DNA from 2 places in the Ochrobactrum sp. Marseille-Q0166 genome. Region 1 is predicted to be linked to the other one. Evidence: predicted binding sites of a transcription regulator. Region 1 holds the regulator's gene; the other holds the start of a gene.
The links. Region 1 encodes LexA, which represses DNA repair genes until DNA is damaged. Its sites were predicted from a motif close to TGTTCNNNNTGTGTTCNG; they were not measured.

Region 1 (4,433 bases):
CCATTGCTCAACTACGTGTGCATGTTTCGGAACGTATTGCGGAAGTGCTCTCTGGTGAGGATGGCAGTGTTGCCGCAGCGCTTATTGCCGGTGAGCGAGCAGGGATCAGCGAAGAAACGAATGAGGATCTGCGCAAGGCAGGTCTGGCGCATATCTTGTCGATTTCCGGCCTACATATGGTGCTGGCCGCCGGCGTTGTGATGATGGCGTTGAGATCGCTGTTTGCTCTGATGCCGGGGTTTAGCGCCCGATATCCGGTCAAAAAGTTTGCGGCTTTTCTCTCGCTTCTAAGCTGCACATTCTATCTGGCCATGTCGGGTGCGGATGTTGCGGCACAGCGCAGTTACGTCATGATTGTCGTGATGCTCTGCGCATTGCTGGCTGACCGTGCTGCCATCAGTATGCGCAATCTTGCGATTGCGTCTGTTGCGATGATCGCAATTTCACCGCATGAGATTCTTGGGCCAAGCTTTCAAATGTCTTTTTCCGCAACTGCTGGCTTGATCGCTGCATTTGCCTGGTGGAGTGACAGGAAAGCACGCAATCAAACGTCTCGCGAAAATCGGCGTGCTGTGCCGCGTGGGTTTCTATCCAAAATGCTCGTTCCAGCGGTGGCGACGGGAGCAACATCGATTGTTGCCGGTGTAGCAAGTGGCATCTTTGCCGCCTATCATTTCAACAATACCGCACCCTTAGGCCTGGTCGGGAACGTATTGGCCTTGCCGGTTATCTCGATCCTTGTGATGCCCTTTGCAGTGCTGAGCTTGGTGTTGATGCCATTGCAGCTTGATTGGCTACCACTACAGATTATGGGATTTGGCGTCCTATTAGTCAGGCATATAGCGAGTTTGGTTGCTAGCTTTTCTCCTGACGGCAATCCGGGCGTCATGCCTGCAAGCACGCTTATCCTCTGGACTGTAGCGCTTGTTATCGCGGTTGTTTCCACGACATGGTTGCGATGGCTGGCTTTACCCTTTGTTATTACTGGTCTTTTCGTTTTTATACGAACGCCATTGCCGGATATTCTCGTTAGCGAGGATGCAAAATTTGTAGCCGTGCGCCTACCCGATGGCAATTTTGCCGCAAATCGCAGCAGGCCGCCAAAATTCACAGGTCAAAACTGGCAGACTGCCTATCTGATCGAAACGTTTATTCCGCCGCAGATTGTAAAAAAGCAGAAGCCGGTATCCACCAATGATGCGTTTGTCTGCGAAGAGGGAGTTTGTACCATTCCTCTACGAGACGGGCGAATGTTTGCCTATACTGCGCAAGAGGAGATGAAGGATATTGCCTGCAATATTGGCGAGATTGTCGTTCTTGCGATAGCAAGCAAAAACCTCAATTGCCCGCGCTCCGATGTTTTACTGATCGACCGGCAGGAACTCGCTCTCAAAGGAACCCTTGAGCTCAGGCTTGGGAAACGTTTATCATCAGACGCGAGTGCATCAGCCAGATCAGCGAAACATGATCACAGCAAAGACGATAAAATCTATCGTTTTGCAGTCATCCAACCACGAAACTTAGCTGGCTATTCTGATAGTCTCAGCTTCGCAGTGGATGCGCCTACGCGGCCATGGCACCTGCATCGTCTGTATTCGAGAGCGGCACGAGGATTACCGGATCGCGAACATCAGAAGAAGTCTCGCAACGATCAATCTTCTGATTTTCAGGCGGCTCCCGACTTTAAGGAGACGACAGAGCCGCTCTGATTTAAAATGACAAAACCTCTATCGCTGCTTCCAACCAATACTAAAACTGTAAGTGCTAGTAACGCCGGATCAGGCCGATTAGTTTACCCTGCACGCGCACACGATCGGGGCCGAAAATGCGGGTTTCGTAAGCCGGATTCGCTGCTTCCAAGGCAATGGAAGCGCCTTTGCGGCGAAAACGCTTCAAAGTTGCTTCTTCATCATCGACCAGTGCGACGACGATTTCACCCGGATTGGCTGTATCACCGCGCTTAATGATCACTGTGTCGCCATCAAAAATACCGGCGTCGATCATCGAATCGCCTTTGACTTCCAAAGCGTAGTGTTCACCGGAGCCCAGCATTTCTGGAGGAAGGCTCAGTGAGTGTGTCTGATTCTGGATTGCCGAGATCGGCACACCGGCAGCTATGCGTCCCATCATGGGTACAGAAACCATTGTGGAGGAATCATTCTCCGCAATAACTGGAGTTGGGCGCGTCGGCGGAGGAGGGGGAGCTTTGCCGAGGCTTCCTTCGATGACGCTCGGAGCGAACTTCTTTTGAGAGTTCAAGCCCGGTGCTATCGAATCTGGTAAACGAAGCACCTCCAGCGCGCGCGCCCGATTAGGAAGCCTGCGGATAAAGCCGCGTTCTTCCAAGGCCGTGATGAGACGATGAATGCCTGACTTAGAAGCCAGATCAAGAGCTTCTTTCATTTCGTCAAAGGACGGAGGGATGCCCGTCTCTTTAAGACGTTCATGAATGAACAGCAGAAGTTCGTGCTGCTTACGGGTTAACATGCGCTACACCCTCCAGACCAGAATCAAATAAAAACAAAACCAGAACGAACACTATATGTTCCAGTCTTGTTCTGCAATGGTTTTAAAATGATTAATGAGGTTTGGAATTAATACCGTTCGTTACAACATTAATATCGCGCAAGAATCACCGATAGCCGCAGCGGGTGCATTTTCTTCTCTGATCAACAGCGCATTGGAGCCCACAAGAGCAGAAAGCATTGAAGAATCCTGAACTGGACATGGCTTGGCAATCAATGTTCCGTCGATTGCCTTCTCAACGGTCGCACGAACAAAGTCCCTGCGGTGATCGTTCGCACTCATTGGCTGACCAAATTTCGCGGGGCGAATATCTGTAGCTAAATCAATGCCTGATAGCTTCGCCACCAGTGGACGCAGAAATATCAGACTACAGACGAGGCTTGAAACCGGATTGCCCGGTAAGCCGATGACATGCACCGTCTTGCCTGAAACTGTCTTGCGGCCATACATCAACGGTTTTCCCGGGCGCATAGCGATTTTCCAGAAGGCGAGATCGACGCCGCAATTCTGCAAAGCCCCGTGAACGTAATCGCGGTCTCCAACCGACGCGCCACCGATCGTTACTAGAACATCGACGCCATCTTTGAGCGCTGCGCTGATTGCCGATTCGATCTTTGCGGGGTCGTCGTTGATGATGCCCATATCTTCAGGCTTACCGCCTGCGCGGCGGACAATTTCGGCGATGCCGACGCTGTTGGAAGCGACAATTTGGTCAGGGCCGGGAACTGTACCGGGTGGGACAAGTTCGTCGCCAGTTGCCAATATTGCAATGCGGGGCTGTTTGAAAACGGAAATGGCTGCGTTGCCACTGGCCGCAGCAAGGGAAAGTGCCGGGGCGTCGAGTGCTTTTCTCTTTGGAAGAATCACATCTCCGGGTGCGAAATCGAGGCCCGCGCGACGAATGTGGCGGCCTTTATAGAGTCCGTGCCGGATTGTTAGCCTGTCGCCGGAACGTTCCGTGTCTTCCTGAATAACGATGCTATCTGCGCCTGCTGGCATTGGTGCGCCGGTGAAAATGCGGACCGCCTGACCTTCGCTCAGCTGCCCGTCGAAACGCTTACCGGCTGCTGATTCGCCAATTATGGTCAGTTCAAGCGGATAGCTGATGTTTTCAGGTGCGATCAGCGCATAGCCATCCATGGCAGAGCAGTCAAAGGGAGGTTGCAGAAGGTGAGCTTTCACAGGTTCCGCAACAACACGTCCACCGGCTGAAGTCAAAGGAACCTGCTCGAAACCGTGTGGCTCTGCCAAGCTCAGGATACGTGCAAGGGCTTCATCGACAGGAAGCAGGGACATACTTTTTCCTCTCGTGCGAAAACTTAGGTTTTCCAGTCGCCTGATTTACCACCACTCTTTGCGGAAACACGAATATCGGTAATTTCCATGTGGCGATCAACGGCCTTTGCCATGTCATAGATGGTTAGGCAGGTGACTGATACGGCAGTCAACGCTTCCATTTCAACCCCGGTGCGGCCTTTCAGCTTCGCAGTTGCAAAGACGCGCAGGCCGGGAAGCGATTGGTCCGGTTCAATGTCCACCGAGACCTTTGTCAGCATCAATGGGTGGCAAAGCGGGATGAGGTCGGCGGTTTTCTTCGCAGCCATAATACCAGCCAGACGGGCCGTACCGATAACGTCGCCTTTGGCGGCATCGCCTTTCAGAATGAGTGCCAGAGTTTCCGGCTTCATTCTGACGGCACCTTCAGCGGTTGCCTGGCGCTCAGTCTCAGCCTTGTCGCCGACATCGACCATATGGGCGGCGCCAGTCTGGTCGATATGGGTGAGTTTGGCTGTCATGACTTAAACCTCGCCGGTCAGAAGTTCGCGAGTTGCCTGAGCAACATCATCCTTGCGCATCAGGCTTTCTCCGATGAGAAATGTGCCGATATCCGACTTCTCAAGGCGCAA
Region 2 (4,433 bases), 780 kb from region 1:
GCACCAACAGCCAAAGCACCGAAAGCTTTACCCGACGCAATTTCAAAACGCAGAATCGATGTGCCATCTTGCTTCTGAAATGCTTTGAGATGCCCGCCTGCATCAAAAACGGATACTGCGAGCGGCTTCAGTTTGAGTTCTGAAGCTTTTTCAAGGGCGGTTGTAATAATGGAATTGGCTTTTTCCAGTGTCAGCGCCGACATGCGGTTCTCCTCGATTTTAATGAGCTTAACTTAGAGAGTGTTGCCTGTATTGTACGGGTAAAACTGCACATGCAATGATGAAACTGATTATCAATTTGAGCAAAAGTAACGCTAGTGAAAGTCGTTGCACAAAACTTGCAATCAGATTGGTTTTGGTCTTTCTCTGTCGGTGATTTTTCAAGGAGGAACGAATGACTGCATCGCAAAGCCAGAAAGCCATCATTATTGCCAGCGCAGCCCGAACAGCTGTGGGCGCGTTCAATGGCGCTTTCGCAAATGTGGCTGCGCATGAACTGGGCGCAACTGCAATCAAGGCAGCTCTTGAGCGCGCAGGCGTGGATGCTGCTGATGTGGATGAAGTCATTCTCGGTCAGGTGCTGACGGCAGGCGAGGGGCAGAACCCGGCTCGACAGGCTGCAATGGCCGCAGGATGCCCCAAGGAAACCACTGCCTTCTCGATCAATCAGCTGTGCGGGTCGGGTCTGCGTGCTGTGGCACTGGGTATGCAGCAGATTCTATCGGGCGACGCGAAGATCATTGTGGCTGGGGGGCAGGAATCGATGTCCATGGCGCCGCATTGTGCGCATTTGCGTTCTGGCGTGAAGATGGGTGACTTCAAGATGATCGATACGATGCTCAAGGATGGTCTGACGGATGCCTTCAATGGCTACCATATGGGAATCACAGCGGAGAACATTGCCAAGCAATGGCAGCTCAGCCGCGACGAGCAGGATCAGTTCGCACTGGCATCGCAAAACAAGGCCGAAGTGGCACAGACTGCAGGTCGTTTCGAGGACGAGATTGTTCCGGTCACCGTGAAGAGCCGCAAAGGCGAGACGATTGTATCTGCGGATGAATATATCCGTGTCGGCGCAACAATCGAGGCGCTGACCAAGCTCAAGCCTGCCTTTGACAAGGAAGGCACTGTTACGGCTGGCAATGCATCCGGTATTAATGACGGTGCGGCGGCTGTTGTGCTGATGGATGCGGATGAAGCCGCAAAACGCGATGTCAAGCCGCTTGCGCGGATCGTTTCCTGGGCAACGGCGGGTGTCGATCCATCGATCATGGGCACTGGACCAATTCCGGCAACCCGCAAAGCACTTGAAAAGGCAGGCTGGACGGTCGCCGATCTGGAACTGGTGGAAGCAAATGAAGCCTTTGCAGCGCAATCCTGTGCTGTGGTTCGCGATCTTGGCCTCAATCCAGAGATAGTGAATGTTAATGGCGGTGCAATCGCGATTGGTCATCCGATCGGTGCGTCAGGTGCGCGTGTGTTGACGACGCTGCTTTACGAAATGAAGCGTCGTGGAGCGAAACGCGGACTGGCTACCCTTTGCATCGGTGGCGGTATGGGCGTCGCCATGTGCGTTGAGCGGTCTTAAGAAGCTTAAAAGTTAACGGCCAGCATCAATACAAGTGCTTATAGAGCGGCGAAATTTGCTGCTCTATGCCTTTGCGACCTTCGGAGCCACTATATCTTGTGAGAACAAAGCGGGAAAATATACGGATCAGCGATTCGTCTCCGATTCGTTCCGGCTTTGACCTGAAGGTTAATAATAATCGGCTCTGATGTGAGAGGCGCTTTAATTAACCGTAAGGAAATATTGATATTTTATGAACAAGTGATCGGTCGTTCCCGCGGGTAAAATTGCTTTCATCATAAAAGTTAACGCGGCCGCCGGTTAGTTCTCATTTCGAGGAAGATATTAATTGAACTGATTCATCATATGGTGGGAATCGAGTGCTTGCCCACTATATATTGCCGTGAACAAAAGGCGAAGGAGCTTCTGTGAGCGATTCGTCGCCGATTCGTTCCAGAGTCGTTCTATTTATTAAAAGGCACGTTTGTTAACATGCAGGCGGATGTAAGCTCACCTTCAATTCTGCGTTTTAAAATGGATGGTCATTTGAAAGCCGTTTTGTTCTTTTCAGGGTGCGCACAAGAAAAGTTCCGGTTAGAACAGTGAAAACTGGATCGTGCCGGAAACGTCCCGAAACATGGATTGAAACTTAACAGGAGCGCTTTCGGCTCAAGTCATATAGTGCTAACGCATGGCATTACGTATGGCATTTGTTCCGGGAATTCTATTATTGGCATGAACCAACTCCCTGCCCATGATCTGCCGCTGACCTTAAGCGGCCGCGGTGTTACTGCGGTACTGGGGCCGACCAATACCGGTAAGACGCATCTCGCTATCGAGCGAATGCTGTCGCACGGCAGTGGCATGATAGGTCTTCCGCTGCGCCTTTTGGCGCGCGAGGTCTATAATCGTGTGGTTGAACGGGTGGGGGCTGCCAATGTTTCGCTGATTACCGGCGAAGAGAAGATCACCCCGCCCACCTCTCGTTATTCTGTCTGTACGGTCGAGGCCATGCCGCGCCGCACGGATATGCCTTTCGTGGCTATCGACGAAGTGCAGCTGGCAGGCGATCTCGAACGCGGTCACATTTTCACTGATCGCATTCTGCATCTGCGCGGACGTCAGGAGACGCTGTTGCTGGGTGCAGGAACCATGCGTGGCATTCTCGAAAAGCTGTTGCGCGGTATTACAGTGGTTACGCGTCCGCGCTTGTCGCATCTCACTTATTCCGGTTCAAAGAAGATCATCCGCCTGCCAAACCGCTCGGCCATAGTGGCATTCTCTGCCGACGAAGTTTATGCGATCGCTGAGCTTATACGCCGCCAACGCGGCGGTGCTGCGGTGGTTATGGGCGCGTTGAGCCCACGCACGCGCAATGCACAGGTCGAGCTTTACCAGTCGGGCGATGTTGATTTTCTGGTTGCGACGGACGCGATTGGCATGGGGCTCAATCTCGATGTTGATCATGTCGCCTTTGCACAGAATCGAAAATTTGATGGCTATCAGTATCGTGATCTGACACCGGCTGAGCTTGGGCAGATTGCGGGTCGTGCCGGCCGTCATCTTCGCGATGGCACGTTTGGGGTGACAGGTCAGGTGCGCCCGCTTGACGATGAAATGGTCGAACGGGTGGAAGCCCATGACTTTGACCCTGTAAAAGTCATGCAATGGCGAACAGGGCGTTTTGATTTTTCGTCGCTCAGTGCACTGCGTTATTCTCTGGATACGCCGACTCCGATCGAAGGTCTGACCAAGGCTCTGCCTGCTGTTGATCAACAGGCGCTTGAAAATTTGTCGAAAGACGAAGACATTGTGCGGCTTGCAAATTCGCCTGCGCGGATCGAACTTTTGTGGGATACCTGTGCGCTCCCCGATTATCGTAAGATTGCGCCGGCACAACATGCCGATATCATAGCAACCATTTATCAGGATCTGGTCCGCCGAGGGAGCGTTGATGAAGATTATATGAGCGAACAGGTGCGCCGCGCCGACAGTACAGAGGGGGAAATCGATACTCTGTCGCATCGCGTGGCGCAAATCCGTACCTGGACTTTTGTGTCGCACAGGCCGGGATGGCTTGCCGATCCGACACACTGGCAGGAAAAGACGCGCGAAATTGAGGACAGATTGTCCGATGCGCTGCATGAAAGGTTGACGAAACGCTTTGTAGACCGCAGGACAAGCGTGCTTATGAGGCGCCTGAGAGAGAATGCCATGCTAGAAGCAGATATCAGCTCGACCGGAGACGTAATTGTCGAAGGCCATAATGTCGGGCAACTGGAAGGATTCCGTTTTACAGCCGACGTTCAGTCCGATGGACCGGATGCGAAGGCAGTAAAGACGGCTGCACAAAAGGCGCTGGCCGCCGAGTTTGATCGTCGTGCGGAGCGTTTCGCTGCTGCTCCTAACGGCGACTTTGCGCTCGGTTCGGATGGCGTTTTGCGCTGGGTTGGCGCAACTGTCGCTACGCTGGTTGCAGGCGACGACGTTTTAAAGCCGCGGGCGGTCATTCTGGCTGATGAACAGCTGACCGGACCGGCACGCGACAAGGTCGCTGCGCGTATTGACCGTTTTGTCGCTCATCACATTGAAACTGTTCTGAAGCCTTTGACTGACCTCAGGTCGGCGGATGCATTGACCGGTATGACGCGCGGTCTGGCTTTCCAGATCGTCGAAAGCCTCGGCATTCTTCAGCGTCGCGATGTGACTGAGGAAGTCCGCGGTCTTGATCAGGATTCCCGTGCCGCTCTTCGCCGCCTTGGCGTGCGCTTCGGTGCCTATCATGTTTTCATGCCAATGCTGTTGAAGCCGGCCCCTGCCGGCCTTATCACACTGCTTTGGGCATTGAAGAACGATGGCCGCGAAC

Region 2: the regulator LexA is predicted to act here: its motif matches at 2,017-2,034, upstream of H5024_RS03160 (helicase-related protein).

The regions. Positions count from the first base shown of each region.
Region 1 covers NZ_JACJUO010000001.1:1,453,938-1,458,370, forward strand. Annotated here, with positions in the region: gene H5024_RS06965 (ComEC/Rec2 family competence protein) at 1-1,709, shown strand, start outside; gene lexA (transcriptional repressor LexA) at 1,765-2,487, opposite strand; gene glp (gephyrin-like molybdotransferase Glp) at 2,608-3,822, opposite strand; gene moaC (cyclic pyranopterin monophosphate synthase MoaC) at 3,846-4,322, opposite strand; gene trpC (indole-3-glycerol phosphate synthase TrpC) at 4,326-4,433, opposite strand, start outside.
Region 2 covers NZ_JACJUO010000001.1:671,195-675,627, forward strand. Annotated here, with positions in the region: gene H5024_RS03150 (heme-binding protein) at 1-203, opposite strand, end outside; gene H5024_RS03155 (acetyl-CoA C-acetyltransferase) at 395-1,588, shown strand; gene H5024_RS03160 (helicase-related protein) at 2,303-4,433, shown strand, end outside.